Regions from separate parts of the Brevundimonas sp. LPMIX5 genome, predicted to be linked through region 1. Evidence: predicted binding sites of a transcription regulator. Region 1 holds the regulator's gene; the other holds the start of a gene.
The links. Region 1 encodes HrcA, which represses chaperone genes, less so after heat shock. Its sites were predicted from a motif close to GTTAGCANTCNNNNNNNNNGANTGCTAAC; they were not measured.
Positions count from the first base shown of each region.

Region 2: groES (co-chaperone GroES) is a predicted target of HrcA. The motif match lies at 1,845-1,873, and genes of this name have one in related genera.

Region 1 covers NZ_QWTZ01000010.1:182,586-186,656, forward strand. The annotation lists gene D1604_RS10540 (hypothetical protein) at 1-145, opposite strand, end outside; gene rph (ribonuclease PH) at 212-937, opposite strand; gene hrcA (heat-inducible transcriptional repressor HrcA) at 1,053-2,147, shown strand; gene grpE (nucleotide exchange factor GrpE) at 2,144-2,758, shown strand; gene D1604_RS10560 (dienelactone hydrolase family protein) at 2,873-3,778, opposite strand; gene D1604_RS10565 (alpha-ketoglutarate-dependent dioxygenase AlkB) at 3,853-4,071, opposite strand, start outside.
Region 2 covers NZ_QWTZ01000009.1:42,497-46,567, forward strand. The annotation lists gene pgi (glucose-6-phosphate isomerase) at 1-776, shown strand, start outside; gene D1604_RS09585 (DUF4260 domain-containing protein) at 773-1,156, shown strand; gene D1604_RS09590 (hypothetical protein) at 1,216-1,683, opposite strand; gene groES (co-chaperone GroES) at 1,923-2,210, shown strand; gene groL (chaperonin GroEL) at 2,268-3,914, shown strand.

The DNA.
Region 1 (4,071 bases):
CTTCGGGCAGGCGGGCTTCGGGCTCGGGGGCCGAGGCGGGCGCTGGCGTCGGGACCGGCGCGGGGGCCGCTGGCTCAGGACGCGGCTGGCAGGCGACGAGCAGGCTGCTCAGGATCAGGCAGGCCAGAAGGGGCGGTCGGGTCATGCGGGGCTCCGGATCGGGGTTCGCCTATGCAACGACGATGGCCCCGATCCGGCTCCGCGAAAAGCCTTATCGGCGGGCGGCCTCGACGGCGGCGCGTTGCAGGGCGAACAGTTCGGTGCAGCCGATTTCCGCCAGTTCGAACAGACGGTCGAACTCGGCCCGGCTGAAGCCGCGCTTCTCGCCGGTGGCCTGAATCTCGACGATCTGGCCTGCGCCGGTCAGGACGAAGTTGGAATCGGCTTCGGCGGTGGAGTCTTCCTCATAGTCGAGGTCCAGCACCGGCAGATCCTTGAACACGCCGCACGACACGGCCGCCACCTGATCCAGAATGGGGTCGGTCGTCAGCACGCCCTCGTCCTTGAGGTAGTTGAGGGCGCTGGCCATGGCCACCCAGGCGCCGGTGATGGAGGCGGTGCGGGTGCCGCCGTCAGCCTGGATCACGTCGCAGTCGATCAGGACCTGACGCTCGCCCAGCGCCTTCAGGTCGACCACGGCGCGCAAGGAGCGGCCGATCAGGCGCTGGATTTCCTGGGTGCGGCCCGACTGCTTGCCGGCGGCGGCTTCGCGGCGGCCGCGAGTGTGGGTGGCGCGGGGCAGCATGCCGTATTCGGCCGTGACCCAGCCCTGGCCGGTGTTGCGCATCCAGCCCGGCACCTTTTCCTCGATCGAGGCCGTCACCAGCACCTTGGTATGGCCGAAGGACACCAGGCATGAGCCTTCGGCGTAGCGGTTGACGCCGGTTTCCAGCGTGACGGTGCGGAGTTGTTCGGGGGTGCGTTCGGACGGGCGCATGGGAATTCCTTGGAAGCGGGATGGCGCGTGCTTATCCTGAAACCATGAGCCTGTCCCGCCCTGACCCGTTTGCGGTGAGTCTCCGTTCCGTTTTGACGGGGCGGAGGGCGGCGCCATGAGCCTGCTTTACCCCTCGCCGGGTCTGGCGACGCTGGATGCGCGGGCGCGCGACATCTTCCGCCGGGTGGTCGAGACCTATCTGGAGACGGGCGAGCCGGTGGGGTCGCACACCCTGTCGCGCGCCGGGCTGGACCTGTCGCCCGCCTCGATCCGCAACACCATGCAGGCGCTGACGCAGGCCGGGCTGCTGGCCTCGCCGCACACGTCAGCCGGGCGGGCGCCGACCCATGCGGGGCTGCGGCTGTTCGTGGACGGCCTCCTGGAGGTCGGCGACATCGGTCAGGAGGAGCGGCGCGAGATCGACGCCCGGCTGGCGGTGATGGGCGCCAAGGGCGGCGGCCGCAATGTCGAGGAGGCGCTGGATGCGGCCTCCTCCCTGCTGTCGGGTCTGGCGGGCGGGGCGGGCATCGTCGCCAGCCCGGTGCGCGAGGCGGGGGTGCGCCATGTGGAGTTCGTGGCTCTGGGCGGCGGACAGGCGCTGGCGGTGCTGGTCGCCGACGACGGGGTGGTCGAGAACCGGCTGATGAATCTGGCGCCGGGCGTGACGCCCTCGACCCTGCAGGAGGCGTCGAACTTTCTCAGCGCGCGGCTGAAGGGGCGCCCGCTGGCCGAGGCACGGCACGAGATGAAGGCCGAGATGGAGGCTGCCCGGCGCGATCTGGACGCCGCCGCCGCCCGTCTGGTCGAGGACGGACTGGCGGCCTGGAGCGGCGGCGCAGGCGGCGGAGGCCACGACCGCAACCTGATCGTGCGCGGGCGCGGCAATCTGTTGCAGGACGCCCGCGCGGCCGAGGATCTGGAGCGGGTGCGCGTTCTGTTCGACGATCTGGAGCAGAAAGAACAGCTGATCGGCCTGCTGGACGACGTCGGCGCCGCCCAGGGCGTGCGCATCTATATCGGCGCCGAAACGCGACTCTTTTCGCTTTCGGGTTCCGCCGTGATCGCGGCGCCCTATATGTCGGGCCGGCAGCGGGTGCTGGGCGCCATCGGCGTCATCGGTCCCGCGCGGTTGAACTACGCCCGTGTCATACCGTTGGTGGACTATACCGCCCGGGTGCTGGGCCGGATTCTGGACGGACAAGAGACGTGAACGACATCAACGACGAGACCCGGGACCAACTCGAGCAGGACATCCACGAGGCCGATCTCGCGCCTGAGGGCGATGAGAACGCCGTGGTCGACGCCCTGATCGCCGAGCGCGATCAGTGGAAAGACCGCGCCCTGCGCGCCGTGGCCGATGCCGAGAACACCAAGCGCCGCGCCGAGACGCAGCAGAATGACGCGCGCGCCTACGCCATCCAGCGCTTCGCCAAGGATTTGCTGGGCGTGGCCGATACGCTGGAGCGCGGTCTGGCGACGGCGCCCAAGGATGCGGACGGCCCCACGGCGGCCATGGTCACGGGGCTGGAGCTGACGCAGAAGTCCCTGCTGTCGGCCTTTGAGGCCAACGGCCTGACCCGCGTCGACCCGGCGCCGGGCGACGCTTTCGATCCGCACCTGCATCAGGCGATGATGGAGCAGCCCTCGGACACCGTGCCGGGCGGCGCCGTCATCCAGACGCTGCAACCGGGCTACGCCCTGTTCGGCCGCACCGTGCGCGCGGCCATGGTGGTGGTCGCGGCCAAGGGCTCGGGCCCGGCGACGGGCGGCGCCTATGCCGATCCGAACACGACGGGCGGGAATTTCGACGCCAAGGCCTGAGGCTTTCGCGCGTTGATATGACGACGGCCCGGCGCAGACGCGTCGGGCCGTTTTTATGCGCCTGCAAAATAAACCGCTCATCCCGGCGGACGCCGGGATGAGCGGGTGGAGAGGTTAGCCCTTCAATTTCGAATCGAACAGTTCCAGCAACCTCCGCCAGCCGTCCTTCGCGTCCGCTTCGCGGTAGGAGGCGCGATAATCGGCGTGGAAGCCGTGCGGAGCGTCGTCATAGAGGATGATCTGGCTGTCGGTCCGGCCCGCAGCCTTCAGCGCGTCGTTCATCGCCCTGACCGTGTCGTTGGGAATGCCGCTGTCCTGGCCGCCGTAAAGACCCAGCACCGGCGCCTTCAGTTCGCCCGCCAGGTCGATGGGCCAGGGGCGACCCGCCGCCTTCTGGTCGTCGGTCGCATTGGCGGCGGGCGACAGGCGGCCGTACCAGGCGACCCCGGAGTCCAGCGCCGGGAAGCGGGCCATCGCCTGCCACACCACCTTGCCGCCCCAGCAGAAGCCGGTGATCCCGACCTTGTCCGCCTTCGCCCAGGATTGGGTGCCGACCCAGTCCAGCGTAGCGGCAATGTCGCCCATGACCTGTTCATAGCTCGCCGCGCCGACGATGCGCTGGATCGCCTGCATGTCGCTGAGCGGGGCTGGGTCCTGGACGCGGACGAAGAAGGCGGGCGCCACGGCCGCATAACCCGCCTTGGCCAGGCGGCGGCAGACGTCGCGGATGTATTCGTGCACGCCGAAAATCTCGGACACGACGATCACGACTGGGAAGGGGCCGGGGCCTTCGGGGCGGGCGATATAGGCGGGCAGGTCAAAGCCGTCGGGCGCCGGATAGGCTGCGTCTTGTGTGACCAGCCCCGCCGCGTCGGTGGCGATCGGCTGGGCGGACTGGCTGAGGGCGGCGGGGGCGTAGGCGGCGAAGAACAGCCCGCCCGCCGTCGCCACGCCCAGACTGCGGCGGCTGGGGGCGATCTGGTCGGGGCTCAGGCCCTCGGGCCGGGTGATCAGGGTCATCTCGGGTCTCCGGTCGGCGCTGTGGAAGCGGCGACAGTGCCTCGGCTTTCCCTCCGCCGTCGAGTCTTTCCGGCCTAGGCGGCGACCCGCAGCGTCAGATTGACCCGCCCGCCGCCGGGCAGCAGGCGCGACGAACCGGCCAGCAGCCGGTCGATCCCGTGGCGCGCCAGCCGCGCTGGGCCGGTCAGGGTGCAGACATCGCCGGAAGCCAGGCGCACCGTACTGGTGGCGCCGCCCTTTCCGGTTTCGTCGGGGGCCGGACCGATGCGAAACACCGCCGTATCGCCCAGAGA
Region 2 (4,071 bases), on a different contig from region 1:
GGGAGCCGTTTCAGGCGTTTTTGGACGGCGCCGCCGACATGGACCGCCACTTCCTCGAGGCCCCGCTGGAGAAGAATGCGCCGGTACTGCTGGCCCTGGCCGAGATCTACAATGTCGACGGCCTGCATCGCGGGGCCCGCAGCGTGGCGCCCTATGCCCATGCCCTGCGCCGTCTGCCCGCCTTCCTGCAGCAACTGGAGATGGAATCGAACGGCAAACAGGTGCGCCGCGACGGCTCGCCCGTCGGCCGCCAGACCTGTCCGGTCGTCTTCGGCGAGCCGGGATCCAACGGCCAGCACGCCTTTTTCCAGCAGTTGCACCAAGGACTGGAGGTCGTTCCGGTCGAATTCATCGTGGTCGGCCACACCTGCGGGGGAACATCTGCAACAGCCCTATGGGCCAACGCCCTGGCTCAGGCCCAGGCCCTGATGCAAGGCAAGAGCGAGGCTCAGGCCCATGCAGAACTGATCGCTTCGGGCGCGTCGGAAGCCGAGGCGGATCGACTGGCCCCGCACAAGGCCTTCCCCGGCAACCGTCCGTCGACGACCGTTCTGATGAAGCGGCTGACGCCGCAGACCCTGGGCGCCCTGATCGCCCTCTATGAGCACAAGACCTTCGTCGAGGGCGTGATCTGGGACATCAACAGCTTCGACCAGTGGGGCGTGGAACTGGGCAAGGTTCTGGCCAGGGCGCTGCTCAAGGACGCCGCCAGCGGCGCGCCCTCGCCCGATCTGGACCCGTCCACGGCCGACCTGCTGCGTCGGCTGACGGCGTGAGCGTCGTCGCATCGGGCTGGCAAAGGCTGGAGGGGCTGGCCCTGCTGGCTATCGCCGCTTTCGCCTATGCCCGGTTCGGTCAGGGATGGGGCCTGTTCGCCGTTCTGTTTCTGGCGCCCGATCTGTCTTTCGCCGGCTATCTGGCCGGACCGCGCCTCGGCGCCCTGACCTATAATCTGGCGCACAGCCTGATCGGGCCGCTGCTGCTTGCGGGCGCGGGCCTGGTCGCGGATCAGTCGCTGGCTGTCGCGCTCGCCCTGATCTGGCTGGCCCATATCGGGTTCGACCGGGCGCTGGGCTACGGATTGAAGTCCCCGCTGGACTTCGGCGTCACCCACCTGGGCCTGATCGGCAAGGCCCGCAGAGGCCTATCCGCCTGAGCGCACACGCGAAAAAGGCCCGGTCGCAAAACCGGGCCTTTCCTTATGTCACCGGCCGCTTACCAGCGGCGGTCATAGCGGTAGTCGCGGTCGCGGCGGTTCTGATAGCTGCGCCACTCGCCCTGGTTCTTCCAGTAACGACCATCGCGATAGTAGCGACCGTCATTGCGCTCATAGCGGCCGTTGTAATAACCGTCGCGGCTGTTGATGCCGTGCTCCCGCTCCCAGTGGCCCTGGTTCCGGTAGCAGCGGCCGCCGCGATAATAGCCGCAGCTGCCGTTGTTCGAGGACGAGGCCGCGCCCAGGGCCGCACCCGCCAGGGCGCCCCCCGCGACATAGCGTCCATCGCCCTGGCCGATCAGGGCCCCGGCGACGCCGCCGACCACCGCGCCCAGCACGGCGTCACGGCCGGTGTTGTCGCGATCGCGGTCGCGATAATTATGGGCGGCGGCCGGAGTCGTGGCCAGCATCGTCACAACCAGAGCAGGGGCGATAGCGCCGGCGCCGATCTTGAACAGGGTCTTCATGGCGGGCTCCTTTCGAAAGCCGGTTGATCCGTTGTCCCCCTTTTAGCGAAGCCTGTCTGAACGACCCCGGGGGCGCCTGTTCATTTTCGCTTCATCCAGGCGCCTAATTTCGCGCCGCCCCGCCCTTGACGCCCCCCGCCCCCCTGCCTAACTCCCCGGTCGTTAGCACTCGGGGAGGGCGACTGCCAAAGTCGTGGGCTCCGAGGGCTGGAACCAACATCCTGACAGGAGTTACTCAGATGGCGTTTCGTCCGCTCGGCGACCGCGTGCTGGTCAAGCGCGTTGAAGAAGAATCCAAGACCAAGGGCGGGATCATCATCCCCGACACGGCCAAGGAAAAGCCCCAGGAAGGCGAAGTCGTCGCCGTGGGCCCCGGCGTCCGTGACGAAGACGGCAAGTTCGTCGCCCTGGAGCTGAAGGCCGGCGACCGCGTCCTGTTCGGCAAGTGGTCGGGCAGCGAAGTGAAGATCGACGGCGAAGACCTGATCATCATGAAGGAAACCGACGTCCTGGGCGTGCTGTCGTAAGACACGTCCTGGGTTTCCGGTTTCTCTCGTAAAAACATCTAGATAGGAGCTGCCCGCATGGCCGCTAAAATCGTAAAATTCAACACCGACGCCCGCGACAAGATGCTGAAGGGCGTCAACGTCCTGGCTGACGCCGTCAAGGTGACCCTGGGGCCGAAGGGCCGCAACGTCGTGATCCAGAAGTCCTTCGGCGCCCCGCGCTCGACCAAGGACGGCGTCTCGGTGGCCAAGGAAATCGAGCTGGAAGACGCCTTCGAGAACATGGGCGCCCAGATGATCCGCGAAGTCGCCTCCAAGGCGAACGACAAGGCGGGCGACGGCACCACCACCGCCACCGTCCTGGCCCAGGCCATCGTCCAGGAAGGCCTGAAGGCCGTGGCCGCCGGCATGAACCCGATGGACCTGAAGCGCGGCATCGACAAGGCTGTCGAAGCGGTGCTGGAAGAGGTCAAGTCGAACTCCAAGCCGGTCTCGAACAACTCGGAAATCGCCCAGGTCGGCACCATCTCGGCCAACGGCGACGCTGAAATCGGCGACCTGATCGCCCAGGCCATGGCCAAGGTCGGCAACGAAGGCGTCATCACCGTCGAAGAAGCCAAGACCGCCGAAACCACCGTCGACATCGTCGAGGGCATGCAGTTCGACCGCGGCTACCTGTCGCCCTACTTCATCACCAACCCGGACAAGATGGAGGTCTCCCTCGAAGAGCCCCTCATCCTGCTCCACGAGAAGAAGCTGACCTCGCTGCAGCCGATGCTGCCGGTGCTGGAAGCCGTGGTTCAGTCGGGCCGTCCCCTGCTGATCATCGCCGAGGACATCGAAGGCGAAGCCCTGGCCACCCTGGTGGTCAACAAACTACGCGGTGGTCTGCGTGTGGCGGCTGTCAAAGCCCCTGGCTTCGGCGACCGCCGCAAGGCCATGCTGGAAGACATCGCCATCCTGACCGGCGGCCAGGTCATCTCTGAAGACCTCGGCATCAAGCTGGAAACGGTCACGCTCGACATGCTGGGCAAGGCCAAGAAGGTCCAGATCACCAAGGACGACACCACCATCGTCGAAGGTTCGGGCGAGAAGGACGGCATCGAGGCCCGCGTCGGCCAGATCAAGCGTCAGATCGAAGACACCACCTCCGACTACGACAAGGAAAAGCTGCAAGAGCGTCTGGCCAAGCTGGCCGGCGGCGTCGCCGTCCTGCGCGTCGGCGGCTCGACCGAAGTCGAAGTGAAGGAAAAGAAGGACCGCGTCGACGACGCCCTGAACGCGACCCGCGCCGCTGCCGATGAAGGCATCGTCCCGGGCGGCGGCGTGGCCCTGCTGAAGGCCTCCAAGGTGCTGGCCGCGCTGAAGGTCGACAACGCCGACCAGACCGCCGGCGTCAACATCGTCCGCCGCGCCCTGCAGGCTCCGATCCGTCAGATCTCGGAAAACTCGGGCGTCGAAGGCTCGATCGTGGTCGGCAAGGTGCTGGAATCGGACAAGGCCGAGTTCGGCTTCAACGCCCAGACCGAAGAGTACGGCGACCTGGTGGAAATGGGCGTCATCGACCCGGCCAAGGTCGTCCGCTCGGCTCTGGCCTCGGCCGGCTCGGTCGCAGGCATCATGATCACGACCGAAGCCGCCATCGCCGACGCGCCGAAGAAGGCTTCGGCCGGCGGCGCCCCCGACATGGGCGGCATGGGCGGTATGGGCGGCATGGACTTCTAAGTCCGGCTTCTCAAAGCTCAGACTACGGAAGGGCGGGATCGAAAGGTCCCGCCCTTTCTTTTTGCGCACGGCTTCTCCCTCCCCTTCATGGGGGGGGTATAGTGATGTCTTCACGACTGCGCGGTTGTGACCACACCATAGGCGGGCGCATCAATCG